One region of the Variovorax ureilyticus genome, then DNA from elsewhere that is predicted to be linked to it. Evidence: predicted binding sites of a transcription regulator. Region 1 holds the regulator's gene; each other region holds the start of a gene.
What was found. The regulator FNR, encoded in region 1, switches genes on or off when oxygen is low (the NO sensors DNR and NnrR bind a similar motif). The targets are predictions, from matches to a motif close to TTGATNNNNATCAA.
Positions count from the first base shown of each region.

Region 2: a site for FNR is predicted at 4,027-4,040, ahead of WKW77_RS27655 (lipid-binding SYLF domain-containing protein). Genes of this name have one in related genera too.
Region 3: a site for FNR is predicted at 6,608-6,621, ahead of WKW77_RS11265 (DUF2189 domain-containing protein). Genes of this name have one in related genera too.

Region 1 covers NZ_JBBKZU010000001.1:30,124-40,182, reverse strand. The annotation lists gene WKW77_RS00210 (hemerythrin domain-containing protein) at 1-408, opposite strand, end outside; gene azu (azurin) at 503-949, opposite strand; gene WKW77_RS00200 (sulfite exporter TauE/SafE family protein) at 1,026-1,736, opposite strand; gene hemN (oxygen-independent coproporphyrinogen III oxidase) at 1,740-3,158, opposite strand; gene fnr (fumarate/nitrate reduction transcriptional regulator Fnr) at 3,281-3,997, shown strand; gene WKW77_RS00185 (FixH family protein) at 4,007-4,297, opposite strand; gene ccoG (cytochrome c oxidase accessory protein CcoG) at 4,318-5,745, opposite strand; gene ccoP (cytochrome-c oxidase, cbb3-type subunit III) at 5,763-6,686, opposite strand; gene WKW77_RS00170 (CcoQ/FixQ family Cbb3-type cytochrome c oxidase assembly chaperone) at 6,691-6,828, opposite strand; gene ccoO (cytochrome-c oxidase, cbb3-type subunit II) at 6,840-7,469, opposite strand; gene ccoN (cytochrome-c oxidase, cbb3-type subunit I) at 7,489-8,928, opposite strand; gene ccoS (cbb3-type cytochrome oxidase assembly protein CcoS) at 9,008-9,145, opposite strand; gene WKW77_RS00150 (heavy metal translocating P-type ATPase) at 9,151-10,059, opposite strand, start outside.
Region 2 covers NZ_JBBKZU010000015.1:102,209-112,267, forward strand. The annotation lists gene WKW77_RS27635 (phosphoethanolamine transferase) at 1-1,355, opposite strand, end outside; gene WKW77_RS27640 (exodeoxyribonuclease III) at 1,563-2,345, shown strand; gene WKW77_RS27645 (CinA family protein) at 2,448-2,963, shown strand; gene WKW77_RS27650 (hypothetical protein) at 3,492-3,827, opposite strand; gene WKW77_RS27655 (lipid-binding SYLF domain-containing protein) at 4,160-4,768, shown strand; gene WKW77_RS27660 (sulfite reductase subunit alpha) at 4,938-6,305, opposite strand; gene WKW77_RS27665 (FAD:protein FMN transferase) at 6,302-7,213, opposite strand; gene WKW77_RS27670 (DUF4198 domain-containing protein) at 7,339-8,139, opposite strand; gene WKW77_RS27675 (DUF2271 domain-containing protein) at 8,172-8,693, opposite strand; gene WKW77_RS27680 (PepSY-associated TM helix domain-containing protein) at 8,712-9,353, opposite strand; gene WKW77_RS27685 (O-linked N-acetylglucosamine transferase, SPINDLY family protein) at 9,561-10,059, shown strand, end outside.
Region 3 covers NZ_JBBKZU010000004.1:215,547-225,605, reverse strand. The annotation lists gene WKW77_RS34990 (DUF2569 family protein) at 312-584, shown strand; gene WKW77_RS11285 (LysR family transcriptional regulator) at 867-1,751, opposite strand; gene WKW77_RS11280 (acyl-CoA dehydrogenase family protein) at 1,857-3,578, shown strand; gene WKW77_RS11275 (Bug family tripartite tricarboxylate transporter substrate binding protein) at 3,614-4,591, shown strand; gene WKW77_RS11270 (CaiB/BaiF CoA transferase family protein) at 4,614-5,744, shown strand; gene WKW77_RS11265 (DUF2189 domain-containing protein) at 5,770-6,543, opposite strand; gene WKW77_RS11260 (DMT family transporter) at 6,726-7,631, shown strand; gene WKW77_RS11255 (hypothetical protein) at 7,748-8,710, shown strand; gene WKW77_RS11250 (MAPEG family protein) at 8,751-9,167, shown strand; partial or broken gene WKW77_RS11245 (AraC family transcriptional regulator) at 9,208-10,059, opposite strand, start outside.

The sequences.
Region 1 (10,059 bases):
CTCCCGTTCTTCCAACGCCATGTGTGACAGATAGAACTCGACGTAGCGCTCGACCGCCTGCTCGAAGGCCTGTCGGCGCGGCTCGCCGATCATCTCGAAGGCGAGCAGCGCGTGCTCCACCTCGCGGATCCTGCGTTCGCCGCGGGCGTGATCGTCGTCCAGCCTGTCGAGCAGTTCGCGCGAGATCGGCGTGCGCGCGCGCAGCTTCGGGAACAGCAGCTCGGATTCCTTGCGATGGTGCCGCTTCTCGGGGAACTCGTCGACGTAGAACAGCATCGCGCGCAACGCCGCGAAGTCGGGCAGCGTTCGCTTGGAGCGATGCTCCGCGAGCAACAGGACGATCGACCGCAGCATGGCCGAAAGGGCCGAATGTTCGTCCCGAATGATTCGCAAGGTGGCGTGTGTCATGCCTCTCTCCGTGGTTGCTGGCAGCTTCGCACGCCAAGTGCTTCACAACCTTGAGGCAGATCAAACGCGTGCACGGCGGCACGCATCCGCCGGCTTACTTGACGAGCTTCAGCGTGCCCTTCATCAAGGCCGAGTGACCCGGGAACGAGCAGATGTACATGTAGCTCTGGTCGGCCTTGAGTTTGCTGGTGTCGAAAGTCACCGAGGTCGACTCGCCGCCGCCGACGATCGGCGAGGCGGCGATGACCCGTGCGTCGCCGGGCTTCAGATAATTCTTGTCGAGACCGGCGGCAATGCCGTCGGTCGCCACCGCCTGCGCATCGGCAGATGTCGTCAGCACCCAGTTGTGACCCATGGCCGACTTGGGCAGCTTGCCGGCATGCTTGAGCTTCACCGTGAACTGCTTGCAGCTCTGCGGCACATCGATGCTGCTCTTGTTGAACTGCATCGCGTCGTTGCCTTCGATCTCCACATCGCAGGTGGCGGCCGATGCCGTACCCAACAATGCCAGCCAGAGCGCCGCAGCGCATGTCATTTTCATTTTCATTTTCATTTTCATCATTTACTCCTTTTCGAATTCGAGTTTGCGCGCGATCGGCCGGTTTCGGGAACCCCGTTCAGCGGCACCATTGATCGATCTGCCGGCCGAGATCGGACCACAGCGCGTGAAAAGCCACGGCGGCGAGCAAGGCGCCGGCAAGACGGCTCCCCCACTCCCTGCGCGCGAAGACGGCGCCGGTGTTCAGGTGTTGCCAAAGCCACGGCGCGGCGATGAGCGAGAGACCGCTCCCGGCCGCGAAGCAAGCCATCGCGATCGCGCCTTGCAAGGGTCCCTCGGCCAGCCCGGCCAGCATGAGGGCGGAATAGAGAAGGCCGCATGGCATGGCGACCCAGAGCGCGCCGGTCGCCAGCACCCCGGCCGCCCGGCCCGTCAGCGGCCGAAGCCGCGCCTGGAGCGCGCCTCCGAGGCGATGCGCCCAGACCGGCTGGCGCCCGAGCACCGCGAGGGAGAGGCCCCACATCAGCGCTGCGACGTGCAAAAGTACCCAGAACGGCCGCAAGGCCGCAAGGTGCTCGCTCGCAAGCCCGACGCCCTGCACCGCCATGGCGGCGACAGCACCGGCCGCGGCGTAGCTCGCGATGCGCCCGGCGTGAAACGCCAGCGTCGCCCGCTGCCCCTGAAGGCCGCTGACCACCGACGCAGCCCCGCCCTGCGGCGCTTGAACGATCCGGATGACGCCCGCGCAGGCCGCGCCACACATTGCGACACAGTGCGGGCCGCCGGCGAGCCCCATCAGAAGCGCCGTTCCGAGTAGCGCCGTCTGCATCGTTCAGACGATCCGGGAGAAGCGGGTGCGGTTGCGGTCGGCCTGCAGATAGCGGTCGAAGACCATCGCCACGGCGCGCACGAAGAACCAGCCGGTCGGTGTCACCTCGATGTCATGGTCCCTGATTCGCACCAGCCCCTGCGCGGCCAGCGGCGCGAGCGCGGCGAGTTCGGGCGCGAAATGGTCCTTGAAGTCGATCAGATGCGCGAGGTTGACGGCCTCGAAGTCGACATGCCCCTGGCACATGATCGCCATGATGACCGCGCGGCGAAGCACGTCGTCGCGCGTGAGCGCCAGGCCCCGCACCACCGGAAGACGCCCCTGCTCGAGCAGGTCGTAGTACTCCTCGAGCGTCTTGGCGTTCTGGCTGTAGGTCGCGCCGACGCGGCCGATGGCCGACACGCCCAGCGCCACAAGGTCGCAGTCCGGCTGCGTGCTGTAGCCCTGGAAATTGCGGTGCAGCCGGCCCTGCCGCTTGGCGATCGCGAGCGGGTCGTCCGGCAGCGCGAAATGGTCCATGCCGATGTAGACATAGCCAGCGGCGGTGAAAGCGGCAATCGCGCGCGACAGCATCTCGACCTTGGTCTTCGCGTCCGGGAGGTCCTCTGCCGCAATGCGCCGCTGCGGCTTGAAACGCTCCGGCAGGTGCGCGTAGGCATAGAGGGCGATCCGGTCCGGCCGCAAGTCGCACACCTGCGCCAGCGTGCGGTCGAAAGAGGCCCGGCTCTGCTTAGGCAAACCGTAGATGAGGTCGATGTTGATCGAGCGGTAGCCGAGCGCCCGCGCGCTTCCCATCAGGTCGAAGACCTCCCTGGCAGGCTGGATGCGATGGACCGCCTTCTGCACGTCGGGGTCGAAGTCCTGCACACCGAAGCTCAGCCGGTTGAAGCCCATTTCGGCCAACCGTTCCAGGCGTCCACCGTCCACGGTGCGCGGGTCGATCTCGATGGACTGCTCGCGCTCGGGCGAGAGCGTGAACTCGCGCCCGAGCAACGCCAGCAGCCTTCTCAGCCCCTCGTCGTCAAGGAAGGTCGGCGTTCCGCCGCCCAGATGCAACTGGCTGACCACCACGCCGCGCCCCAGTTCGGCGACCTGCAGCGCCACCTCCCGCTCGAGGTAATCGATGTATTCGGCCGCCCAGTGCTTGTGGCGGGTGACGATCTTGTTGCAGGCACAGTAATAGCAGAGCGACTCGCAGAACGGCAGGTGCACGTACAGCGACAGCGGCCGCCCGTTCATCCCGGTCGCGTTGCGCTGATGCACTGCCTGGACGTAGTCGTCGGCGGTAAAGGCATCCACGAATCGATCCGCCGTCGGGTAGGAGGTATAACGCGGGCCGGCGACATCAAAGCGCCGCAGCACGGCGGGCGACGGCAGCTCCTGGGAATGCGAAGCGGTCGCGAATGCAGGGGAAGAGTTCATCGCAGGCGATCAGAGGCGGTGTGCGGACCACTATGCCGCCGGGCCGCCCCCGGATCCTTGATGTGGATCAAGCCCCATGCCAACGCCCCGTTACAGAATCGGCACATACTCGACATACATCAATGAAAACCGAAAACATCAAGGTCGCCTGCTCCAGTTGCAATCTGCGGGAGCTGTGCATGCCGGTCGGCCTCGAGCCCACCGAACTGCAGCGTATCGACGACATCGTGGCCAAGCGTCGCAAGGTCCGCCGTCGCGAGATGCTCTTTCGGAACGGCGACCGGTTCACCTCGCTCTACGCGATCCGCACCGGCGTCTTCAAGACCCGGGTGGCCAGCCAGGACGGCCGCGACCAGGTGACGGGTTTCCAGATGGCCGGCGAGATCATCGGCCTCGACGGCATCGTCAACGACCAGCACACCTGCGACGCGGTGGCGCTGGAGGATTCCGAAGTCTGCGTGATGCCCTTCGACCGTATCGAAGAACTGTCCCGCGAGGTCACGGCGCTGCAGCGGCACGTGCACCAGATCATGAGCCGCGAGATCGTGCGCGAGCACGGCGTGATGATGCTGCTGGGGAGCATGCGGGCCGAAGAGCGCCTGGCGGCCTTCCTTCTGAACCTCGCGCAGCGCCTGCACGCACGCGGGTTCTCGCGCTCCGAGCTCGTGCTGCGCATGACGCGCGAGGAAATCGGCAGCTACCTCGGGCTCAAGCTCGAGACCGTGAGCCGCACCCTGTCCAAGTTCATGGACGACGGCCTCATCGAAGTCCAGCAGCGCAACCTGCGGATCGTCGACTCCGAGGGACTTCGCCGGCTGATCACGCCGGCGGCCTGCTGATTCCAATTTTCAGCGCTTTGGCGCTGGCACGTCATCTGCCGGGGTTGCCGCGTGGTTGCGGCCGGTGAGCGCCGGCATGAGCTTCTTGTCGGCCAGCGTCCTGTTGATCTCGATACCCTGCCGATAGTAGTCCTCCGCGATCACGGGGTCGGGCGAGCGCATGGCAAGCCACAGGGTCACGAAACTCGCGACCACCACCACCGCTGGACCGGCCAGGACCATCCACAGCAACGGGAAGCGCCACCAGGGTTCGCTCCGGGCCGCTTCGTTCGCCTGTTTCGTATCGTTCGTTGCGCTCATCGTCATCTCCTTGATCGGCATCACCGGGGGACCATGAAGGTCGCCTTCTCCGAGACCTGCGCGCCGCCTTCGGCCGCACGCACGTCGAAATAGACCGGATGCGAGCCCGGCTGCGCTCCGCCATATGGCAGTTGCAGGCGAACCGCCACCCAGCGCGATTGCGCAGGCCCCACCTCCACAGGCTGCTCGGGCGACGCCTGCAGTCCGTCGAGGCCACGAGCCTCGATGCGATAGTGCTGCGTCTTTTCGGTGGCATTCATGATCTGCAGGCGGTAGACGTTCTCGATACGTCCGCCTTCGGCGATGCGCGCCAGCGTGCCACGGTCGCGCACCACGTCCACCTTGAATGGCGTGCGGATGACCAGGCTGGCCAGCAGGCCGATGCAGAGCGCGACCAGGATGCCGCTGTAGATCAGCACCCGTGGACGCAGCACGCGCCGAAGGATCTGCCGCGATGACCATCCGCCCGCCATGCTGTTCTGCGTGGCGTAACGGATCAGGCCGCGCGGCGAGGCGAGTTTGTCCATGACCGTGTTGCAGGCATCCACGCACAGGCCGCAGCCAATGCACTCGTATTGCAAGCCCTGCCGGATGTCGATGCCCGTCGGGCACACCTGCACGCACAATGAGCAGTCGATGCAGTCGCCCTGGCCCTGCGCACGCGCATCCGTGCCTTTGGCCCGCACGCCGCGAGGCTCGCCCCGCGCCGCGTCGTAACTGACGATCAGCGTGTCGCGGTCGAACATCGCGCTCTGGAAACGCGCATAGGGGCACATGTACATGCAGACCTGCTCGCGCATGAAGCCCGCGTTGCCATAGGTCGCGAAGCCGTAGAACAGCACCCAGAAGATTTCCCATCCGGTCATGCGCGTCTGCAGGAAGGCCATCCCCAGGTCGCGGATCGGGGTGAAATAACCGACGAAGCTGAAGCCGGTCCACAGGGCGATGCCCAGCCACACCACGTGTTTGAACCACTTCTTGACGAGCTTCTCGATCGACAGGTCACTGTCGTCCAGTCGTATGCGCGCGGTGCGGTTGCCCTCGATCTTCTGCTCGATCCACAGGAACATCTCCGAGTAGACCGTCTGCGGGCAGGTGTAGCCGCACCACAGCCGACCGGCCACTGCAGTGAAGAGGAACAGCGACAACGCCGAGATGACCAGCAGCCCGGTCAGGTAGATCAGGTCCTGCGGGTACAGCACCAGCCCGAAGATGTAGAAGCGCCGCGAGGCCAGGTCGAAGAGCACCGCCTGCCGCTGCCCCCATTCGAGCCACGGCATGCCGTAGAACACGAGTTGGGTGACGAACACCATCACCCAGCGCCATCGCGCGAACACGCCGTCGATCGAGCGCGGGTAGACCTTCTTGTGGGCCTGGTAGAGGCCCACGTTCTTCTCGGCCGCCGCGATCGGAATCACGCGGCGCGGTCTCGGCGCGGAGTCCGTCACGTCGCGACCCCTCACCCTCAGGGTGCGCCGGCACCGGGGGTCTTGGCGTTCGACAAGCCCCACACGTACCCGGTCAGCACATGGATCTGCGCCTCCGTCAGGCGGCCCTGCTGCGCCGGCATCTGATTGGTCTTGCCCGTGTTGATCATCTGAATGATCGCGTCCAGGCCGTAACCGTGCAGCCAGATCCGGTCCGATAGATTGGGCGCGCCGACTGCCGTGTTGCCGACGCCGCCGATGCCATGGCAGGACGCGCAGACGGTGAACTTGCTCTTGCCCAGCCCGGCGCGCACCGAGTCGTGCGGACTGCCGGAAAGACTCAGCACGTAGTTGGCGAGGTTCTTCACGTCCTCCGGCGTGCCGACCGCCTCGGCCATCGGCGGCATCACGCCGATGCGCCCTCGCGTGATCGACTCCTTGATCTTTTCGGGCGAGCCGCCGTGCAGCCAGTCGTTGTCGGTGAGGTTCGGGAAGCCCTTGCCGCCGCGCGCATCGGAGCCATGGCACTGTGCACAGTTGTTGAGGAAGAGGCGCTCGCCGATCGCCATCGCCCCGGGATCAGTCGCCACCTTCTCCACCGGCAGTGCGGTGTAGGCGGCATAGACCGGCTCGAGTTCGCGGTTGGCCTTCGCGAGGTCCTTGGTGTATTCGCCGTCGGTGCTCCATTCGAGCCGTCCCTTGTAGCTGCCGAGCCCCGGGAAGACGAAAAGGTAGCCGAGCCCGAACACGATGGTCAGCACGAACAGGCCCATCCACCAGCGCGGCATCGGGTTGTTCATCTCGCGCAGGTCCTCGTCCCAGACGTGGCCGGTGGTGTTGTCTTCGCTGGCGGGCGTCTTGGCGCGCGCGGTGATCCACAGCAGCAGCAGGCACGCGAGGATGCTTGCGAGGGTGGCGATCGCGACGTAGTGCGACCAGAAATCGTGAATGAAATCGCTCATGGTGTCAGTCCTGCTCGAAGGGCAAGCGGGCCGCCGCCTCGAAGGCTGCGGCGCGGCGGCGCGAATAGGCCCACACGAGGATGCCGATGAAGGTCGCGAAAGAAGCCAGCGTGGCCACGATGCGCAGGGTGGTGATGTCCATCGTGTGCTCCTTCACTTGAGCGCAAGGCCCAGCGATTGCAGATACGCCACCAGCGCATCCAACTCCGTCTTGCCCTTGACCTCGCCCGGCGCGGCGGCGATCTGCTCGTCGGTGAACGGCACACCCACGCGGCGCAGCGCGCGCATGTGGTCCGCGGCCTCGGACGGCGTGACCTGCGTCTTGTCGAGCCACGGGTACGCGGGCATGTTCGATTCGGGCACCACGTCGCGCGGGTTGTTCAGGTGGATGCGGTGCCACTCATCGCTGTAGCGGCCGCCCACGCGATGCAGGTCCGGGCCGGTGCGCTTGCTACCCCACTGGAAGGGATGGTCGTACACGAATTCGCCCGCCACCGAGTAGTGGCCGTAGCGCAGCGTCTCCGCGCGGAACGGACGGATCATCTGCGAATGGCAGTTGTAGCAACCCTCGCGCACGTATACGTCTCGGCCGAGCACCTGCAGTGCGGTAGGCGGCGCGAGGCCGGTGATCGGCTCCGTGGTCGACTTCTGGAAGAAGAGCGGCACGATCTCGACCAGGCCGCCGACGGCGACGACCAGCAGGATCAGCACGATCATCAGGAAGTTGTTGGTCTCGATCTTCTGATGCGAGAAGGTGGAGGGTTCGGGGGTGCGGGAGCTCATTGTTGTTTCCTCGATTCCTTCAGGCATGGGCCGCGGCAGGCACGGGGATGCGCGCCCGCACCGAGTGGCCGGCGCCGATCGTCATGACGACGTTCCACGCCATCACCAGCATGCCGGCGAGATACAGGAGGCCGCCGATCAGGCGCACCACGTAGTACGGATAGGTGGCCTTCACGCCTTCGACGAAGGTGTAGGTGAGCGTGCCGTCGGGGTTGATCGAGCGCCACATCAGCCCCTGCATCACGCCGGCGATCCACATCGCGGCGATGTAGAGCACGATGCCCACGGTCGACATCCAGAAGTGCAGCTCGATCGCCTTCATGCTGTACATCTCGGTGCGGTTGTACAGGCGCGGGATCAGGTAGTAGAGAGAGCCCATCGTGATGAGGCCGACCCAACCGAGCGCGCCGGCATGCACGTGGCCGATGGTCCACTCGGTGTAGTGCGACAGCGCGTTCACCGTCTTCACCGACATCATCGGGCCCTCGAAGGTCGCCATGCCGTAGAAGGACAGCGCCACGATCAGGAAGCGGATGATCGGGTCGGTGCGCAGCTTGTGCCATGCACCCGAGAGCGTCATGATCCCGTTGATCATCCCGCCCCAGCTCGGCGCCAGCAGGATCAGCGAGAACACCATGCCGATGGACTGCGTCCAGTCGGGCAGTGCGGTGTAGTGCAGATGGTGCGGACCCGCCCACATGTAGGTGAAGATCAGTGCCCAGAAGTGCACGATCGACAGCCGGTACGAATACACCGGCCGGCCCGCCTGCTTGGGGATGTAGTAGTACATCATCCCGAGGAAGCCCGCGGTGAGGAAGAAGCCCACTGCGTTGTGACCGTACCACCACTGCACCATCGCGTCCTGCACGCCCGCATAGGCCGAGTAGCTCTTCATCCAGCCCGCAGGAACGGCGGCGCTGTTGACGATGTGCAGCAAGGCCACCGCGATGATGAACGCACCGTAGAACCAGTTGGCCACGTAGATGTGCTTGACCTTGCGGATGCCGATCGTGCCGAAGAACACGATTGCATAGGCCACCCACACCGCCGCGATCAGGATGTCGATCGGCCATTCGAGTTCGGCGTATTCCTTGCCGCTGGTGTAGCCCAGCGGCAGGCTGATGGCGGCGGCCACGATCACGGCCTGCCAGCCCCAGAACACGAAGGAAGCCAGTGCCGGTGCGAAGAGGCGGACCTGGCAGGTGCGCTGCACCACGTGGAAGCTCGTCGCCATCAGCGCGCATCCACCGAACGCGAAGATCACCGCATTGGTGTGCAGCGGACGCAGCCGGCCGTAGCTGAGCCACGGGATGCCGAAGTTGAGCTCGGGCCACGCCAGCTGCGAGGCGATGACCACGCCGACGAGCATGCCCACGACGCCCCAGACCACCGACATGATGGCGAACTGCCGCACCGCGGTGTCGCTGTAGACCGCTGCGGGAGGATTCGGAGATTGCATCGTCGGACCTCTGTTCTTGAAACTCTTGTGGAACTCATCCGAGTTTCCAAGTGGCCCGCCAGAGCGGGATTGATGCAGATCAATCGTTGCGCAGAATGCGCTCGCCCTCGTGGTCGACGTTGTCGAACTGACCACAGTGCACCGCCCACCAGAGCCCGCCGAGGATCATCAGCACGAGCACCACGGAGAACGGGATGAGGAGAAAGAGAATGTCCATGGGGATCAGGCGCCGGGCTGAAGCGCGGCATTCGCGCCATTCGCGCCATTCGCGGGATGCGCGACGTGCGCGAGCCGCGCCGCGTTGAGCACCACGAACAGCGAACTGGCCGCCATGCCGAGCCCCGCGAGCCAAGGCGGCAGCCAACCCGCCAGTGCCAGCGGCACGCACAGCGCGTTGTAGCCGCCAGCCCACCAGAGGTTCTGCCGAACCACCCGCAAGGTGCGCTTCGCCTGGGCGATCGTCTGCACGATGGCCGAAAGCTCGCCGCCCATGACGATGAAATCCGCGCGTGCCTGGGTCAGCGGCACCGCATCCCCGAATGCGAAGGAGGCATCCGCCTGCGCGATCACCGGGCCGTCGTTGAGGCCGTCGCCGACCATCACGACGCGATGCCCCTGCGCCTGCCGTTGCCGCAGGACGCGAAGCTTCTCTTCCGGGAGGCATTCGCCGCTCGCGTTACGGATGCCGGCTCGCTGCGCAACTTCCTTGGCCGCCGCATCGCGATCGCCGGAAAGAAGCTGTACCGACAGTCCCTGCCGCTCCAACTCGGCCACGACCGATGCAGCGTCGGCACGCAAGTCCTCGGCCAGCACGAAGCTCGCGATCCAGCCCTCCTCGTCCGCCAGATGAACCTGCGCCGCGGCCGACTGCAGGGGTTCGACACCGCAGAAGGCCGCTGCTCCCAAACGAACGGCCCGCACCTTGCCGCCTGCCTCGCACCGGCGACGCAGGCGGCCGGCGATTCCTTCGCCGGCGTGCTCCTTCGCTTCGACCAGATCCCATGACGGTGGTGAACGGAACTGCCCATTCCACGCATTCACCAACGCGCGAGAGGCGGGATGCAGCGACTGCGCAGCCAACGCGGCGGCGAGTTCGACCGCATCGCCGGGCCGCAGGCCCTTGCGGCAATA
Region 2 (10,059 bases), on a different contig from region 1:
AGCGCGTGTTGAAAGAGTTTTCGCCGGTCGTCGAGCAGGTTCTCGCCATGGTCAGGCGTGTACATCACGAAGGACGAGCCGCCCGCCCGCGCCGCCTCCGAGATCACGGCATCGACGAATCGGAGGGATTCCGCAACGGCGTTGTCGTAGGCGTGGATGAAATCCGGCAGCGTGGAATCAACGGGGAGTTCAGAGAGCTTCGAGCAGTCGGCTTGAAAAGCAGCTGTGGCGAGCTCATAGCGATCGCAATACGAAAAGTGTGCGCCATAGGCATGCACCACGATCAATTTCTTGGGCGCATTGTCCGCTAGCACCGATCTGAGCGATGGCAGAAGGCTTTCACGATCGGTCTTCTTCATTGTCAAGAACACGTCTGTGTTGGCGTCAGGCCAAGCAATGCCTCTTTCCTGGACGGCAAGCCAATAAGTGCGAAATCCAGCTTCCTCGAAAGCCTTCATGAATGTTGCGTCCTTGCTGACCCGAAGTGCGCCGCCAGGCATCTCGCGCGAGACGAGCAGAGGGACCGACGTATGCGTGCTGCTGGACCCGGCCATCACATCGCAATAGATGATCGCGTCTTGATGGCTGATGCCGACCTGCTTTGGGCCGCCGCATGCGCCGATCCGGTCGGCACGCACGGATTCCCCGATGATGAGGATGTATGTCTCGTCATGCGGGCGAAGCCCCGGCAACCGCGAGGCGCCCCAACTCGCGGACGCCGAACGAGGGTCGATCGGCGCATAGGGCAACGCCGTCGAGATGAATTCGCCACGGCCGATCGCACTCGCCGCGGCCACGGAAATCACATTCAGCGGCCACGCGCGCAGCACGGTGTCATGAAAGGCGACGCCGCATGTGACTGCGGCGACAGTGACTGCCGCAAGGGTGGTCGCAGACCACCTCCTGCGCGCTGATCGGGCTGACGGAGTGCGAAACGACACCCAGACAGGCATGGCCAGCAGGACCGCGGTCAGGGCTATCCCTTGAGCATGAGGCTGAATGACTGGCCACGCTTCGTGTGGGTCCGGCCGGATCAAGGCCGCCTCGAGAAGGTTGAAATCGCGCAGAAGATCGGCTCCCACGGCCAGGACGCCGAACAGCGCCGGGACGTATGTGAGAACCAGGAATACTCGAAGTCCCAGGATCGCCCGAAGCAAGCCGAAGAACACTGCGCTTGCGGCTAGGAGGCAGGCGGCCCCAAGATCCCGCACGTGAGTGGTTGAAAAGATCGTCAGGGCCGGGATCAGCAGGATGACGCCCCAAACATAGTCGATCAGACTGACGACGCCTTGTCGTCTGCTTGTCGTTGACGCAGATGCTACCTGCGCCTCCCGTGGATCGCTGTGTTGCTCCATGATCTGCTACGCAGTTGACCGCATTCTGGCCAGCACCCTTGGCGACGTGATGGCTCAAGGTGGAAGACACTGCCGACCGCAGGGGCTGACCGGCCTGGGTCGGAAGACGATTGTCTCCGCGGGGCTCGAGGCCTTTCGCCCGGGGGGTCGATTCCGGTTTGCTGCGATGCGAAGATCTTCCCATACTGCTCTTTTCTTCACCCAGTGATGAGGATCGCCACCTTCAACGTCAACGGCATTGCCAGCAGGCTCGATCTGTTGCTGGAATGGCTGGCGGAGTCGAAGCCGGACGTTGCGTGCCTGCAGGAACTGAAGTCGCCGGATGCCAGGCTGCCTGTGGACGCAATCCGTCGCGCCGGCTATGGCATCGTCGGGTTCGGGCAGCCGTCGTGGAATGGCGTGGCGATCCTCGCGCGGGGGCGCGAACCGATCGAGACGGGGCGCGGCGTGCCAGGCCTCGAGGCCGACCCTCAGAGCCGCTACATCGAGGCGGTGGTCGACGGCGTGATCATCGGTTGTCTCTACCTGCCCAACGGCAATCCGCGGCCCGGGCCCAAGTTCGACTACAAGCTGAGATGGTTCGAGAGCTTCAATGACCATGCGAAGAAGCTGTTCGGGTGCGGTATGCCGGTTGTGCTGGCCGGCGATTACAACGTGGTGCCGACCGACGCGGACATCTACAACCCCGCCTCCTGGCGCAATGACGCGCTGCTGCAGCCGGAAAGCCGTGCGGCATTTACGCAACTCATTGGACAGGGCTGGACCGACGCCGTTCGCGCTTGCTACCCCGATCGCGTGCCCTACACCTTCTGGACCTATTGGCGCAACCGCTATCAGCGCGACGCCGGCCTGCGCATCGACCATCTGCTGCTGAATGCTGAGGCGGCGCCGATGCTGCTCGGCGCCGGCGTGGATCGCAACGTGCGCGGACGGCCGGGTGCAAGTGATCATGCGCCTGCCTGGATAGAACTGGCAATCGGTAACGACTGACGGGTTCGCCCGTATGTGGGCCTGCAGCAAACCGCTTTCCGAAGCCGAGCGCAACGCCCAACGAAAAGGTCGGTAGCATGAATTCAGTTTGCAGGCATAGCCATGAATACATCTGTTGAGGTCGACCTTCCATCACTGGCAGTTCTCGCAGAACGCGTGGGTGCATCCTTGCGCAGTCGGGGAGAGTCGGTCGCAGTCGTTGAATCTTCTGCAGGAGGGCTCGTGTCCGCATCGCTTCTTGCGATACCCGGGGCCTCCGCCTTCTACCTTGGAGGTGCCGTCGTCTATTCGAGGCGAGCTGGTCGGGCACTTTTGGGCCTGACCGCGGCCGACCTCGCGGGGATGCGTGGTGAAACCGAGCCCTACGCCCTGCTTGTCGCCGGGCGGATGCGAGACAGTCACCGCGCAACCTGGGGTCTCAGCGAGAGTGGCGCTTCAGGCCCTTCTGGCAGCCCGTATGGAGACCCGCCCGGTCGAGTGTGTCTCGCGGTGGTCGGCGCGACGTCTGTGGCCAAGACCATCGAAACAGGGGGTGTCGAGCGCGCCACGAACATGGACATGTTCGCACGGCACCTGCTCCACTTTTTTGACGAGGTGCTGCGAGCAAGGGTCAGCTGAATGCGGCCAGCGCAGACAGCCGGGGGCCTTCTTTCTCTTCGTGTGAGCAATCGTAGGGGTCTTATCGCTCTAGCAAGGCCTGCATATACGCCTTCGCCGCGGCGAGCTCATTGCGGGCCTTTTGCAGGTCCGCCCGCGCCGACGAAAGGGTCAAACGCATCTTCTCCTTCGCTGCGCAAGCTCGCTCGCGCGTGGCCGCGCACTCGGCCAAGAGCGCGCGCGTGCTGGTGTCCAGTCGGCGGTTACCGGCCGGGGGTGGGTCTGAGGATGCGGCCATGGCAGCGCTCCTTCTTGGGAAGTGCGCTGACAAGTAGCCCAGGGCAAGCCTTCAAAGCTCGACAACCAGCCTGGGGCACGAAGGAAGGCTGGCTTTGACGTGGGCGGATGTCTTCACTGTAGACCCTTCCTTGCGCGATGCAAGAGCGGTCGATTCGCGGCTATGGCTCGGCGAGTGCAACATACTCACCGTCCGCGAGCGAAAAGCGCTTTCCGTGAACTCAGGCGGCTTGCCTCGCGGGATTTCTGCAGTCAGGCATTTGGTCGCGGCAAGCTCTCCAGCGCCAGGTCGCGCGCGAAAACCAGGTTCACCTCGGCGTCCGGGACCTCATCCCAGGCGATCTCCCAGATCCGGAAGTCCCGCAGCCCTGCGTCATCGAAGATCAACACCTCGACATCGGAGCCGGCGACCCAAGGCTTCGATTCACGTGCGAGAGGGCCCGCGATCTCGCACTTCACGCCAATCCGTTGCAGGCGCTCGAAGAGCTTGTCCACCTGCTGGCGCAGCAGATCCTGTCGCCCGCTACTTCGCGGCCGATGGGGCGCAAAGATCTGTCGATGCAGATCCGCGGGCTCGGTGAAGTTCATCATTGGCTGTCTCCCGGTCAGCAGATGGGAGGGCGATTTTGCTCACATCCGGCGAGCTCGGCAGCAGCTGTTGCGTTTGCTTGCCACCACGGGCGTTGAGCCTTCTTGACAGGTGCGTGAGGGGCCGCTAACGGGCGTCAACGCCCGCCGGGATCTACGGCGCGGCCCCAGCGGTGCTGCCCTCCCGCGGGCAGCGCGATTGACGATCATCATGAGCAACTGGTCGTGTCGCACCTTTTTGACAGCAATGCGAGTTCGGTAACGGATGGAAAAGATCCCCAAATCGTGTCAGCATTCGGCCGTTGTGCGAGGGTGACCGCGGTTCCGAACCGATGCCTTCGCGCCTGGGGCTCACGACAAGTGGAAAGGAGAAAACCGTGAAACGTCGCAAGATACTCATCGGTGCAGTTCTGGCCACGCAGCTGACCAGCATCTCGTACGCGAAGGACAAAGACAAGGCCGCGCACCAGGCCGAGGTGAAGTCGAAGGCCATGCACGCATTGCAGGACTTCTACAAGGCCGATCCCGCGATCAAGGATGAGGTCAGCAAGGCACCGGGCTACGCCGTGTTCACGACCTACGGCTTGAGCTTTGGCCTTGGGGGCGCTGGCGGCAAGGGCATTGCGCACGACAGCAAGTCCAAGAAGGACACATACATGTCCATCGCGCAAGCGAGCGCGGGCTTGCAAATCGGAGCTTCCGACACGCGCTATCTCTTCGTTTTCAAGGATGCCAAGGCTCTGGCCGACTTCATCGACCAAGGGTGGGACGCCTCTGCCGGTGCCGGCGCAGGCGCAGGCACGGGAAAGGAAGATGCGAATGTCAAGGCGGGTGCGATCGCATTCACGGGCGGCCATGCTTACGTGCTGACCAAGACCGGCCTTCAGGCGGGAGTAGCCCTGGGAGGCTCGAAGGTCTGGAAGGACAAGGACCTGAACTAGTGTGACCTTCTCAACCGCGGGGCAGATGAACTGGTGAGCGTCTCGCGCGGACGCAGCTCAGAACCACCGGACTTGAATGCGGCGTGTGGTGAGCCGACGCAATTGGCGCCAGCGATCGCTTGGTAGCTGAGCTTGGATCTGCCGGCGCCTGGAGTGAGGGAGGATGCGGTCAGTAGACATCGCGGCGATAGCGATCGCCCGCCGACAGTTCACCCACCACCGCGGTGCCGAGGATCTGCCTGAGCGCCGCATCGACGCCCGACGCCATGCCGTTCAGGCTGCCGCAGACATAGATCGCCGCACCGCGCGCGACCCATTCCGACACCTCTTCATGCGCCTGCAGCAGACGATGCTGCACGTAGAGCGACTCATTCTGGTCGCGCGAGAAAGCCATATCGACGCGGCGAAGGACGCCGCTCTCGTGCCACGACGCGATCTCGTCCCCGCAGAGGAAGTCGCATCGCGCGTTGCGTTCGCCGAAGACGAGCCAGTTCTCGTGCCGGCCCTCGGCCGCCCGGGCGCGCAGATGGCCCCGAAGGCCCGCCAGTCCGGTGCCGTTGCCGATGAGGATCAGCGGACGGTCCGCATTGCCGCCGAGCCGGAAGCCGTGGTGCGGGCGGATGCGAAACGTCGCGGCCTCGCCGATCGCGAGGGTGGAGGTCAGCAGCCCGGAGGCGGCACCCAGCGTGCCGTCGCGGTGCCGTTCCTGGCGAACGAGGAACTGCATTTCTCCGTCGGCGGTGATCGAGGCGATCGAGTATTCGCGCGGGCGGCCCGGATCACCGTCGAGCGTGATCTGCGCGGTGTCGCCGGATTCCCAGTGCGGAACGCTTCCGTCCACCGGCTTGAAGGCCAGCTCGAAGATCGGCCCGCCCATGCTGCCTTCGTTGAGCAAGCTTCGGCGCACGAGGCGCCATGGCTGTGGGGCCGACACCGGGGCTTCGGCCACGGTTTCGGTATCGCTGCCGCTGCAATGTGCCTGCCACGCAGCGAGCTGAACCACATCGCCGCTGTCCACCTCGACGCGTTCGGCCTGGCGCCGGGCACCTTTGGCGTGCAGCCATTCATCGAGTGCACGGCCGAAGGCGCAGAAATGGGCGTACTGCCGGTCGCCCAGGGCGAGCACCGCGTATCGGAGCGACGACAGATCGGCGATCGCGCCGCCCATCACGCGCTCGGCGAAGAGGCTCGCGCCATCCGGCGCATCGCCCTCGCCGTAGGTGCTCGCGATGAAATAGGCGCTGCCCGCCGAGCGCAGGGTCTCCGCGTCGACATCGTTGAGCGGCATCAAACGTGAAGGCGTGCCGCGCTCGTGAAGCCAGCGCGCCGTCTTCCACGCGAGGGTCTCGGCGTTCCCGGTCTGGCTGGCGAAAAGCACCAGGGCCTGCTGGCCGGCATCGCCGCCGGCCAGCGCAGCGGCTGCACGGGCGTTGGCGGCGCGAAGCCGGCGCTGCCGCCAGTAAACGCGCGCACAAAGCGCCGCATAGGCGAGCACGGTCATGCTCGCTCCGAGGGCGCGCCATGCGGAATCGTTCATGAGGCGAGGACTTGCGCCAGCGCCGCCCAGCCGTCGGTGGAGCGCGCCAGGTGGCCGGCCTCGTGTTCCATGACGAACAGCGCGGCAAGCTTCTGCTGCTCCGCGAACGCGAAGCCGTCCTCCGGCCCGAGCACCGTGAGCACCGTGGCCAGCGCGTCCGCATGCATGCATCGCGGATGAAGCGCGGTCACAGAAACGAGCGGATGCCTCACGGGCTCTCCGGTGCGCGGATCGATCGTGTGCGACCAGCGCTGTCCGTCCAGCTCGTGCGCGTGCCATCGGTTGCCGGAGGTCGCGATGGCCATGTCGGTGAGCGCAACCGGAACCGATTGGGGACCGGCCTCCACGAGCACGCGCCACGGCGCGCCGAGCGGACGCCGGCCTGCGCAACGCACTTCGCCGCCGACTTCCACCAGGAAGTCTCGAAGGCCGAGCGCCTTCAGCGAATCGGCCACGCAGTCCACCGAGAAGCCCTTGGCGATGCCGGACAGATCCAGCCGCACGCCGCCGGGCTGCGTGATCGTGCGTGCCGCGCCATTGAACTGCAACTGCTGCCAGCCGACGCGAGCGCGCGCGGCAGCGAGTTCGGACGGCGAGGGCAGGCGCGTCAGCGGGCTGGCGTGCGATCCGAACCCCCAGAGCGACACCAGAGACCCGATCGTCGGATCGATCGCGCCACCGCTCGCGGCCGCCCAGTGCAGTGCGGCATCGAGCACCTCGGCGAATGGCTGTTCGAGCACATGGCGGGTGCCTGCGGGCGCCTGGTTGAATTGCGTGATGCACGAGCCGGTGTCCCAGGTGCTCATCTGCGCGACGACGAGATCCAGCGCGCACTCGATGGCTGCCCGGATGGTCTCGAGCGGCACCATCGACCGGTTGTCCAGACGCACGCTCCAGGTGGTGCCCATCGTTCGGCCGCCCAGGCTTTGCAGACTTGCGGGGTCCGCGAGCCGAGGCACGGCGCCGTTCGTATAGCCGCTGGGTCGCCAGGTCGCGAACGAAACGCGCGGCGGTGTCGGGTTCGCGGGGGACGTCAGGGCATCACTTCCAAAGTCGCGGCGTAGCTCAGGCGCCGCTCCTTGGCGGCCGGCACGGAGGTCTTCGTGTCCTTGCCGGTCGCTTCGAGCCAGTACATGCCGGCGTCGGGCCAGGTGACCGAGAACTGGCCATTGGCATCGGTGCGGAGCGTGGTCTCGTTGATCTTGTCGCGATAGCGCGTGTTGCCCTGCGTGATCGTCACGTCGAAGTTCTTCGCCGGCTGCCCGTCGATCTGCAGCGCGAAGCTGGCCTTCTCGCCCTTCACCAGATCGGTCGGATTGGCGGCGACGAGCTCCAGGCCCTTGCCGCTCGGCTTCAACGCGCTCGGCTTGCCGACCGTGACGAAGGTTTCGATGCGCCCGGCCGATTGCGTGACCTCGACCTCCTGCGCGTCGGCGGGGATCTGGCCCGCGATGTTCTCCGGCGTGCCGCGCGCGCGCTTGACCTGGCCCGTGGCCTTGTCCTTCCAGCGCGCTAAGACGCCGTCGTTCAGCACCGCGACCCGGTAGGTGCCCGGCTGCACGAGGTTCAGGTCGAACACGCTGCGCAGCTTGCCTTCGAGCATGTTCTCGGGCTTGACCGTGCTGCCGTCCGGCGCGGTGACGACGAGGCCATCGAGCCCCATCGGGCGATGGTTGAAGAAGAACAGGTCGTTCGAGACCGCGGCGTCGACCGTGATCCAGTCGCCCTTCGACAGCACCGTGCTCGACGGCAGCAGCCAGACGTTGTGTGCGTGGACCGCGGCGCTGGCGGAAAGAGCAAGCGCGATCGAGGCCAGGCGGGTGGCAATCTTCATGATGAATTCCCGAAGTCGAGGATGGAAAGGGTTCAGGGCGCGAGGTCGAGCCTGATCTCGCCGAGTTCGCTGCTGCCGGCGACGGTCGCCGTCTCCGCCTTGGCCGGCGGCCACTGGAAGGGGATGCTCACGATCTCGCGCCCGCCGACTTCGCGCGCCGCTTCGACATGGAGCTTGTACGCCCCCGGTGCCAGCTTGGGCAGCTGGACCGAGCCTTCGGTGAAGGCGAGCTGGTGCTTGCCTGCGGGCCGCGTCGCACTGCTTACGCCATCGACCGGCATCTGCAGTTCGCGACCGGTGCGGCGCCACCACTGGCGCAGGTCCTTGAGCCACTTCGTGCCTTCGCCCTCGCCATTGCCCTTGTTCTTGACGTCGTACCAGACGGCCAGCGTCGTCGCGACCGACTGGTCCGGCCGCTCGATCCACGCGGCGATGTAGGGCCTGTGGTACTCCGCGACATTGAGGCGCGGCACGTCGATGTTGACCGAGAGCCCTCCGGCGAAGGCCGGCGCGCCCAGGAGCGCAACGAGAGCGAGGGAGTAGCGAACTTGCACGAAAACCTCTTCCTGAAATCAGTGGATGAACAACAAGGCCAGCAGCACCGGAATGACGAGCCCCATCCCGGCCACCGGCCAGGTGAGGGGCCTGTTGCCCGCATGCATCTTCAGAATGAACAGGCCGGTGATCGAGAACACCAGCGCCGCCACGGCGAAGATGTCGATGAACCAGCTCCAGGCCGCGCCGGTGTTGCGGCCCTTGTGCAGATCGTTGAAGTACGACAGCCAGCCGCGGTCGGTGCGCTCGTACTCGATCTCGCCGTCGTCGAGGTTGAGCCGCACCCACGCGTCGCCGCCCGGACGCGGCAACGACAGATAGATCTCGTCGTCGGACCACTCGGCCTCGCGGCCGGCGGTCTGGACCGACCATTCGTGCCGGACCCACGCCTGCAGGGCTTCGGGCAATTCGGCCTTGCCCTTGTTCGACCGGGTTTCGGGAACGGCCTGCACGAGCTGCTCGCGCAGGCGCGCATCGATCTTTGCAGTGCGATTCGTGACTTGGGGCTTGGCCTCGATGCTCGCTGCATGGTTCAGGGTGAAGCCGGTGACGGCGAACAGCACCATCCCCACGAGGCAAACCGCGGAGCTGATCCAGTGCCATTCGTGCAAGGTTTTCAGCCAGTAGGCGCGGCGGGGGGCGTTGGGAGCGGAGGTCATTGGCGCCCGCGATTCTAGGCGCTGAATGAGAATGAATGTCATTTGCGTCGGCTGGCGCCGGCGTGGGGAAAACGCCCCTTTCGGCTCGCAATCCCTTTGCTTTGAGACGTTGGCGCTATGAATTCAATAGCAAGTGAAGTTAAGTAAAGGGATTCGGCGAGGGCAAGGCCACCCTGCCTGCATTTCCCATGCGTGAAAATCGGCGCCATGCCGAGCGCAACTCCGCCCCTTCTCGCCCAAGCCGAACAGATGTTCCGATCGGGCCGCGCACCCCAAGCCGAGGCGATGCTGCGCGCCATCATCGACACGCCGGACACGCCCGCGCGTGCCTTCGAGCTTCTCGCGTTCATCCGCGGCAACCAGGGGGACCTGGCAGGTTGCGAGCACTACCTGGCACGCGCAGTCGCCTTGCCCGGCTGCTCCGCCGAAGCGCACTTCTATCTGGGCCGCGTTCGCCTTCAAAGAGGCAGCGCGCGCGAAGCCATTGCCTGCTTCGAACGCGCGATCCGCGAGGCCGGCGAGTTCTTCGAAGCGCTGCATGAGATCGGCGTCGCCCACAGCGCGACGGGCGAGCATGCGCGCGCGCTCGCGGCGTTCGAGCGCGCGGCACGCATCAACGATCGCGTGCCGGAACTGCAGCTCAATCTCGGAAGCAGCCTGCTGGCATTGCAGCGGCCTCGGCAGGCCGTGGTGCACTTCGAGCGTG
Region 3 (10,059 bases), on a different contig from region 1:
CGACAAGGCGGGCGACGGCGGCAGGCTGATCGGCCGCTTTCTCGCTCGCATTCACGCGGTCGGCACCCGGAAGCCGTTCGCCGCGCGGCCGTCGCTCGATGTGCAGCGCGAATGGGAAGTTGCCTGCGGAACGAGGCCTTCGTCATGATCGCGGCCACCGCGCGGGGCGACCGGCCTGACGACGGACGCCGCCCCATCGCTCGCCCAACTCCGCCTGCACGGCGACGTTCATCGGGCAACACCCTCTGAGCGCCGACCGGCGCGCGCTCGCGCTGATCGAGCCGCTGTGCACGCTGCGGCTCATCCACTACTTGATCGGAGTCGCCTTTTCAATCTGTGTCGGGTGGACCTTCTTCGCAAAGAGCAAGCGGGCGCCAAAGCTGTATGTCGCACACATGGCTTTCGCCTGCACGCTGTATGTCCTCGAGGATCAGCTCGCACAGCACTTGCATCACCTGATCGCACCAATCTTCGACAGTCACGACAAGCTGCCGTCATTGAATTCGATTCTGTTGTTGGAAGCCGGTCTTTGGACGTGGTACTTCCAGGCCGCGAAGCGAGTGAAGAACACGTTCACTCGATGAGCGTGGCGGTGACCGCGAACATAAAGCGCACCAGTGCCATGGCCGGGTTCTGCCGTCGTCACGAATCGAGCGCCCTCTCGACCATGAACTCGTCCTTCTGCTCGACCAAGACTGCAGCAAGCGTGGCTGCCTGAATCAGGTCCGATGCTGGCTGGTTCATTTGCGGCGTTGCCGGACCGTGCATGCCCGCTTCTCGCCGACCGAGAAAAGTCGACGCTTCCCTCGGCCTATCCGGCACAGTGCGAGGCGATGGCGGCGGTGCATCTTGACGCCCGAAGAGATTCAACCGGCACGCCCCGCCTGCACCGTACGCAGGAAGGCCTGGACCACGGCGTTCTCGGGCCCGTCGCGCCACACGCCATAGGACTCGGACTGCGCAACCGGCTCCTCCAGCGGCCGGAAGGCCACGCCGCGCAGCGCCGAATGGCGCATCGCGTTCGGCACCAGGGCAACCCCCATGCCCTGGGACACCAGCGACACCACGGACAGCCAGTGGCGCACTTCATGACGCACCTCCGGCCGGAAGCCGGCATCCGCGCAGATGGCCAGGATCCGCTCGTGGTAGTCCGGCGACACGTTGCGTGAGAAGAGCACGAACGGCTCGTCGCGCAGGCTCGCTGCGGGCACGGTGCGCCGCCGCGCCAGGCGATGCCCCACGGGCAGGCACACGACGAACGACTCCGACATCAGCAGCACGTGCCGCAGTTCCGCCGGCATCCGGCTCGTGTGGACGAAGCCGAAGTCCAGACGGTCATGCAGCAGTTCGGCGATCTGTTCGCCCGAATTGAGCTCGGACAACGTGACGCGCACCGCCGGGTGCTTCGCCTGGAACTTGCGCAGCGCCTGGGGCAGCCCGCGATAGAGCATCGCCCCCACGAAGCCGATGCGCAGGCGTCCCGCCGACCCTTGCGACACGTCGCGTGCCTCGAGCGCCGCCTCCTCGGCCTGCCGCAACAGCGCGCGGGCCGAAGCCAGCAGCGCATGGCCCGCCGGCGTCAGGCGCACTTCCTTGCTGTTGCGATCGAACAGGCGCGCGCCGACCGATTCCTCCAACTGCCGGATGGCGACGCTCAGCGGGGGCTGCGAGATCGAGAGCCGGCGCGCGGCGCGGCCGAAATGCAGTTCCTCGGCCAGCACGACGAAGTAGCGCAGGTGTCGCAGTTCCATGCGGCGCAGTCTCCCACGATAGGCAAACCGGATCAATCAAGACCTATTCGATATTGGACAAGAATCGTCGCACGCTCGAACATCCGCCCACCAAGGAGACGAGCCATGTCCAGCACCACAGCGATGACCGGCCCAGCCGGAGCGAACGCCACCCACCCCGTGCCCGACCGCCACGGGCAGAACCTCTTCACGAGCGACACCGAGCTGCACCAGCTCATCGCGCTGTATCTGCCGGCGGACTTGGCGCGACACATGCAGCCGCATTTCGAGCGGCTCGGCGCGCTGGCCGGCGGCCCGCTCGACGATCTGGCGCAGACGGCCGACCGCAACCCGCCGACGCTCAAGCTGCGCACCCGCACCGGCATCGACGAGCAGAAGGTCGTCAAGCATCCGGCCTACGTCGAGATGGAACGCCTCGCGCTGAGCGAATTCGGCCTCGCGGCGATCTCGCACCGCGAAGAGACGCTGGGCTGGAAAGGCAGGATGCCACCGCTGGTCAAGTACGTGCTGACCTATCTCTTCGTGCAGGCCGAGTTCGGCCTGTGCTGCCCGGTCTCGATGACCGATTCGCTCACCCGCACGCTCAAGAAGTTCGGCAGCCCCGAACTGGTCGAGCGCTTCATCGGCCGGCTCACCTCGCTGGACTTCGACACGCTCGCGCAGGGCGCGATGTTCATGACCGAACAGGCTGCCGGTTCCGACATCGCCGCCACGGTCACCCGTGCGTGGCAGGACGAAGCGGGCCAGTGGCGCCTTTCCGGCGACAAGTGGTTCTGCTCCAACCCCGACGCCGACTTCGCGATGGTGCTGGCGCGCGCGGATGGCGCGGCCGCCGGCATGAAGGGCGTGTCGCTCTTCCTGCTCCCGCGTCAGCTCGATGACGGCAGCGCCAATCACTACCGCATCGTCCGCCTCAAGGACAAGCTGGGCACGCGCTCGATGGCGAGCGGCGAGATCCGCCTCGAAGGCGCGGTGGCCTATCTGGTCGGCGAGGCGGGGCGCGGCTTCCAGCAGATGGCCGACATGGTCAACAACTCACGCCTGTCGAACGGCGTGCGCGCCGCGGGCCTGATGCGCCGCGCAGTCGCCGAAGCCGAATACATCGCGAGCGAACGCCGCGCCTTCGGCAAGCGCCTGGCCGACATGCCGCTGATGCAGCGCCAGCTCACCAAGCTGCGCCTGCCGGCCGAGCAGGCGCGCACGATGGTGTTCCAGACGGCGCTGGCGCTCGCGCGCTCGGACGGCGGCGACAAGAGCGCCTATTCGCTGCTGCGCATCCTCACGCCGCTCATCAAGTTTCGCGCCTGCCGCGACGCGCGCAAGGTCACCGGCGATGCGATGGAAGTGCGCGGCGGCTGCGGCTACATCGAGGAATGGTCCGATCCGCGGCTCGTGCGCGACGCGCACCTGGGCTCGATCTGGGAAGGCACGAGCAACATCGTCGCGCTCGACGTGCTGCGCGCGATCAAGCGCGAGGATTCGCTGACCGCGCTGCAGGCGCACTTCGGCAAGCTGCTGGACGAAGCCACGGTCGCCCCGGCCTTTGCAGACGCCCTTCGCGATGCACTGGCGCGCGCAGCCGCACTGGCCGCGACCGCCATGCAGGAAGGCGGCGACGTGATCGCGCGCCAGGCGGCGTCCGCCCTCTATCACACCTGCAGTGCGATCGCGATGGCCTGGGAAGGCTCGCGCACCGGTTCCCCTCAGCGCGTCGAGTGGGCGCAGCTCGTATTGCTGCACCGCGTGCTGCCGCGCGATCCGCTCACGCCCGACGCAGTGCCGGCCGACTGGTCCGCCAAGGCGGCACCCGCGCTCGCGACTGCCTGAACCGCGCCTTTCACGATCACGACACGGAGACATAGATGAAAAGATTCCTCGCACCCCTTCTCGTTGCCTGCGCCTCGGCGCTGCCCATGGTGCCGGCGGCTCACGCCGAGAGCTTCCCCGACAAGCCACTGATGCTGGTCGTCCCCTTCCCGCCGGGCGGCCCCACCGACGCGATGGCGCGCACGCTCGCCGCCGAGATCAAGGAGCACATCGGCCAGACCATGATCGTGGAGAACCGCGGCGGCGCCGGCGGCAACATCGGCAGCGAGTTCGTCGCGCGCGCGCCGGCCGACGGGTATGTGCTGCTGTTCGGCACCTCGGGGCCGCTCGCGATCAATTCGAGCCTCTACCGCAAGATCAACTATGACCCGGTCAAGAGCTTCGCGCCGGTGATCCAGGTCGGCCACCTGCCGAACATCCTGGTCGTGAATCCGTCCGTGCCGGCCAAGAACGTCCAGGAACTGATCGCCTACGCCAAGAGCCATCCGGGCAAGCTGAGCTACGCCTCGTCGGGCAACGGCGCGTCGTCGCACCTGGCGGGCGTGCTGTTCAACTCGATGGCCGGCGTGGACCTGCAGCATATTCCGTACAAGGGCACCGGCCCGGCGCTGAACGACCTGCTCGGTGGCCAGGTGAGCATGAGCTTCACCGACGTGCTGACCGCGATGCCCTACCTCAAGGCCGGCAAGCTGCGCGCGCTGGGCGTCACCACCGCCGAACGTTCGCAGGCGCTGCCCGACGTGCCCACGCTCGCCGAGCAGGGCCTGAAGGGCTACGACGTGAGTGTGTTCTTCGGCATCGTCGCGCCTGCCGGCACCCCGACGGATCGCGTGAAGAAGCTCAACGAAGCCTTCGCGAAGGTGCTCGCAACGCCGAAGGTGAAGCAGCAGTTCGCGAGCCAGGGCCTCGAACCGGCACCGTCGACCTCGCCGGAGGCGCTTGCCAGGTTCATCCCCGCGCAGATGAGCATGTGGGCAACGGTGGTCAAGCAATCGGGCGCACAGCTCGACTGAAGCCGGCCAAGGAGCAGACCCCATGACCATCAACGCCCCCTCCACCGGCGCCCTCGCGGGCGTCCGCGTGCTCGACATCTCGCGCATCCTCGGCGGCCCGTACTGCGGGCAGATCCTCGGCGATCACGGCGCCGACGTGCTCAAGGTCGAGCCGCCGCAAGGCGACGACACCCGTACCTGGGGGCCGCCCTTCCGCGACGGCGTGGCCTCCTACTACCACGGGCTCAACCGCAACAAGCGCATCCAGCACCTGGACCTCGGCACGCCCGAGGGGCGCGAGGTGCTGCTGGCCCTGGTCGCCGAAGCCGACGTGCTGATCGAGAACTTCAAGACCGGCACGATGGAGCGCTGGGGCATCGGCTACGAAACCTTGTCGAAGCGCTTCCCGCGCCTCGTCTGGTGCCGCGTCTCGGGCTTCGGAGCGGATGGCCCGCTCGGTGCGCTGCCCGGCTACGACGCGGCGGTTCAGGCGATGACCGGCATCATGAGCATCAACGGGGAAGCGGACGGTGGCCCGCTGCGCGTGGGCCTGCCGGTGGTGGACATGGTGACCGGCCTCAACGCGGTGATCGGCGTGCTGCTCGCGCTCAACGAACGCCAGCGCAGCGGTCGCGGCCAGTTCGTGGAAGCGGCGCTGTACGACAGCGGCCTTTCACTGCTGCACCCGCATGCGGCGAACTGGTTCATGGACGGGACCGAGCCGAAGCGCACCGGCAATGCGCATCCGAACATCTATCCCTACGACGCGCTCAAGACGCGCACCGATCCGATCTTCGTCGCGGTCGGCAACGACCGGCAGTTCGCGAGCTTCTGCGCGTGCATCGGGCAGCAGGCGCTGTCGGAAGACCCGCGCTACGCCACGGCCGGCCAACGATCGGTGAACCGCGACGGGCTCAAGCAGCAGCTCGAAGCCGCGCTGGCCGGCTTCGACGGACGCACGCTGGTCGACACGCTGATGGCCGCCGGCGTTCCCGCCGCGCCGGTGCTGCCGGTGGATGCGGCACTCACGCATCCGCACACGGCGCATCGCGGCATGGTGGTGGAACTCGAAGGCGGTTACCGCGGCATCGGCTCGCCGGTCAAGCTCAGCCGCACGCCGGCGACCTACCGGCATGCGCCGCTGACGAAGGGCGATCGGTTCCTCGACGAGTAAGGCGTCGAGCCCGCTGCCCACGGGCTCAGGTGTCAACCATCTCGCGGTAGGCGTGCCAACTCGCGTGTGCGAGCCAAGGGAAGATCACGACGAGCCCGAGCATGAACGTCGCGAAGCCCAAGGTCGTCAGGGTTGCGATCAACGCCGCCCACAGCAGCATGGCGACCGGATTGCGGCCGCAGCAGCGCAGGCTGGTGAGCGCCGCGGTGATCACGTCCAGGGGGCGGTCCATCAGCGACGGCACGCTCACGACCCCGAGCGCGAAGACGAGCGCGGCCACCGTAGCGCCCACCGCGAAGAAGGCAAGCACCAGGCTGGCCGGCTGGCCCGACAGGAGCAGCGCCGGCGGCAGGTTCGGCACCTGCTGCACCTGCTCGGTGAAGAGCAATGCGAAGACGATCGCCGCCAAGCGCTCCCAGGCCAGGTACGCCAGCGCGAGCATCAGACCGAACAGCGCAATCGAATCGGCGTTGCCGCGCCACGCGCGAAAGGCCTGTGGGGTGTCAGGCGCGGCGGACTGCGCCCGCTGGCGCGACAGCGCATACAGAGGCATCGCGATGAACGGAGCCACGAGCAGGAATCCGCCGAGCAGCGCCGGCGCGAGATAAGTGGCGTGCCAGGTCACAGTCATCAGGATCAGCCCGATGACCGCCACCACCGCACCGATGCCGAAGCTCGCGGCGGGACGGAACCCCAGATCCCGCGCCCCCATCCACAGCCAGGCGAAGGGCCGCAGCACGCTGACGCGGCGCACCGCGGGCGCCTCCAGAAAGGATTGACTGTCGAGCGGATGTTCCATCGCGCACACTCCTTCGCCGTGCCCCGGCGCGATGTCCAGCATAGTCAGTCCGCATCGCCGATGTTTGACGCCCATCAAGTACTGCGTCCTTTCCGAGGACCCTGCTTCAGGCGGAGATAATGTGCGGCCAGGTGCCGACGTGATCGCGATGCGCTGCCTGCGACCACCTCACCTCTCCTGGAATGTCCCCCGCGAACAAGGCGCCCCCAGCCCCGGACCTGAGCACCGGCATCGGGCTCGTCCTCCTGACCACGTGCATGTTCGCCGGCAGCGATGCGACGATCAAATACCTCGGCGGATCGATTCCCGTGCTGGTGCTGCTGTGGGTGCGCTACATGTTCCAGACCGCCACGATGGCCGGATGGCATTTGCTGCGGGGCGGCCCCATGAAGATCCGCAGCCGGGTTCCCGCGCTGCAGTGCCTTCGCGGCGCCTTGCTGCTGTGCAACTCGGCGGCTTCCTTCTACGGTGTTCAAGCTCTTCCGCTGGCCGAGTTCACAGCGCTGATGCTGCTCGCCCCCGTGGCGACCACCGTGCTGAGCGCGCTCGTGCTCAAGGAGTCCGTCTCGCCCGCGCGATGGGCGATGGTCGCGCTCGGCGTCGCCGGCATGCTGGCGGTCGTGAGGCCGACGGGCGCAGGCGCCCTGGGCTGGAGTGCGCTGCTGCCCATCTCCAGCGCGCTCTGCTACGCGGCGTTCCAACTGGTGACGCGCCGCATCGCCAGCGCGGACGATCTGGTCGTCACGAACTTTCTGTCGGCGCTGCTCGTGACATCGGTGCTCGGCGCGGTGCTGTGGGCACTTCCGCTCGATCTCGCGCCGACGCTTCGACTCGCGAGCGGCAAGCAGTGGGCCCTGTTGCTCTTGATGGGCACGTTCGCCACCGCGGGCCATGTCTGCATGGCGGGCGCCGTGAGGGTGGCACCGCTGTCGGTGCTGATGCCCTTCGCCTACGCGCAGATCGTCTTCGCGACGGCGATCGGTTGGCTGCTGTTCGCCCACGCGCCGGACATCTGGGCGGTCGCCGGCATTTGCCTCATCGGGCTGGGCGGCATCGGGACCGTGTGGCTGAACGGACGACCGTCGTGATCCCACCATAGCCCGCGTCCGGATGATCGGGTAAGTTTTGCAGACGCCTGGCCCGACGTGACGGGCACCCCGCTTGGATCATCGAGTCTCCTTCAACGACATTGAAAGAGGCCATCATGCAAAGCGCTCCTTCTGCAAGCCAGTACGCCAAGGTCATCGAGAACTCCAGGCGCGTCCGCTGGGACATCGACAAGGACGTCATCCGCAACCGGCGATTCGATCTCGAGAAGACCTTCCTGCCGGCCGGCCTGTCGCTGGTCGACGAGCTGGATTTCATGGCGCCCGGCGATCGCCGCCTGCTCAGCCAGGTGCAGGGCCGGAGTTATGCCTACATCTTCGGCCTCGTGGAACGCTTCATCGGCGCCAAGATGCTCGAGGTGAGCCGGCAGCACGCACTGGGCGACCAGACCGCCCTCGAAGCGCTGGTCCGCATGACCGACGAGGAACTGAAGCACCAGCAACTGTTCCGGCGCATGGAATCGATGATGGCCGAGGACATGCCGGCGGGGTACATGGCCACCGCCGACCCCGACGCGGTCGCCGCGGCCGTGCTCAGCAAAAGCACCTGGTCGGTGCTCGCGCTGACGCTGGACATCGAGCTCTTCACGCAGGCCCACTATCGCGCGAGCATCGAACCGGAGGATGACCTCTGCGCGCTGTGGAAGGACGTCTTCCTGGCCCACTGGAAGGAAGAGTCGCAGCACGCGATGCTGGACGAGCTGGAGTTCCTGCGCGAGGACGCGCACCTCACCGCCGCCGAGCGCGATGCCGCCGTCGGCGACCTGATCGACCTGGTCGTGGCGGTGGACGGCATCCTCACCGCGCAGGCAAGCGCCGATGCGAGCTACTTCGCATCGATCGCGGGCACGCGCTACGACGATGCGCAGCGCGCGGCCATCGCGGAGGGGATCCTGAAGGCCTATCGCTGGCAGTACATCGTGTCGGGCGTGACGGCGCCGCGCTTTCAGAAGATCCTGTTCGGCGTGCTGGACGACAGCCAGGCCGCCCGGGTGACGGACGCATTGCAGCCGCTGCTCCATGCGATGCCCGCGCCGACGTCCGGCATGACTCGCCACTAGCGCACCGCAACTTTCGCCAGGGTCCCGAAAGGAGGACGACATGCTGCCGGAACTGATGCTGCTGGGTTTCGCGGCCTGGACCCTGCTTCTTCTGCTCACCACGGTGGGCGCCTACAGGTTGAGCCGGGTCTTCCTGGGCCGGGCCGGTATGAGCGAGTTCCCGGCCGACCGTGTCGAAGGGCAGGACTGGTACCGGCGCGCGATGCGCGCCCATGCCAACTGCCTCGAGAACCTGCCGGTGTTCGCGGTGCTGGTCTATGCGTTGCGCGCCTTCTCGATCTCCGAGCCCGCGGTGGACGCACTGTGCGTGCTCATCCTGGCGGCGCGGATCCCCCAGTCGCTGGTCCATGTCTGCTTCGAGCAGACGGATCGTGTCGTGTCGGTGCGCTTTGCGTTGTTCTTCGTCCAGTTCGCGTGCTTTTTCGGGGTGATCGCGCTGATCGTGTTGCATCGCTGAGGTCGTGCTGACTCCTGAGCCCGTGTTCACGACGCCAGGAGGCCGGAGGCATGCCGAACTCGCGCTTGAACGCACGGCTGAAGGCAGTGTCGGTTTCATAGCCGACCTCCAGCGCGATGTGCATCATGCTCAGGGCACTGCGCCGCAGCAGGTTCGACGCGAGCGCCATGCGCCACTTGACGAGGTACTGGATCGGAGGCTGCCCCACGTAGTGGGTGAACTTCTCGGCGAGAACCGATCGCGAGGTTCCGACGTCATGGGCCAGGCTTTCGAGCGTCCACGGATGCGCCGGCTTCTCGTGCATGAGGGCGAGGCTTCTGCTGACCACACGATCGCGCAAGCCGGCGAACCAGCCGGTGTGGCCCTCCTGCATCTGGGAGATGTAGCGGCGCAGTGTCTCGACCACCAGCACTTCGGACAGCTTGGCCAGCACGCCTTCGCCGCCGGGCTCCGTGGCCGCCGCCTCCGCCACCGCATAGACAAAGGAACGCTCCACCCAGTCGGTGCTTTCGTTCCGCCTCAGGCTGACCGTCAGCACCCGCGGCAGCGTCGCGAGAATCGGCTCGCACAGCACCGGATCGCACGACAGGTAGCCGCAGATGATTCGCGTGGGCGCGCCCCCGCCGCCGAGCTGCAGTTCCTCGGGCCTTTCGCGCAACAGGCCGTGCACGTCGAGCATCGGCATGGGCCCGTTCGATATGGACGACGCCATCGTGTGCGCATCGCCGTGGGGAAGAAGAATGATGTCGCCGGCCTGCAGGTGAAGCGGCGGCAAGCCGTCCAGCGTCACGGTGCACGAGCCGTCCACGAACAGGTGATAGAAGAGCAGGCGCTCGGACCCGGCGTTGACCTGTCTGGCCACCGTGTCGGCCTCCGGGGAGGCCAGGCACCA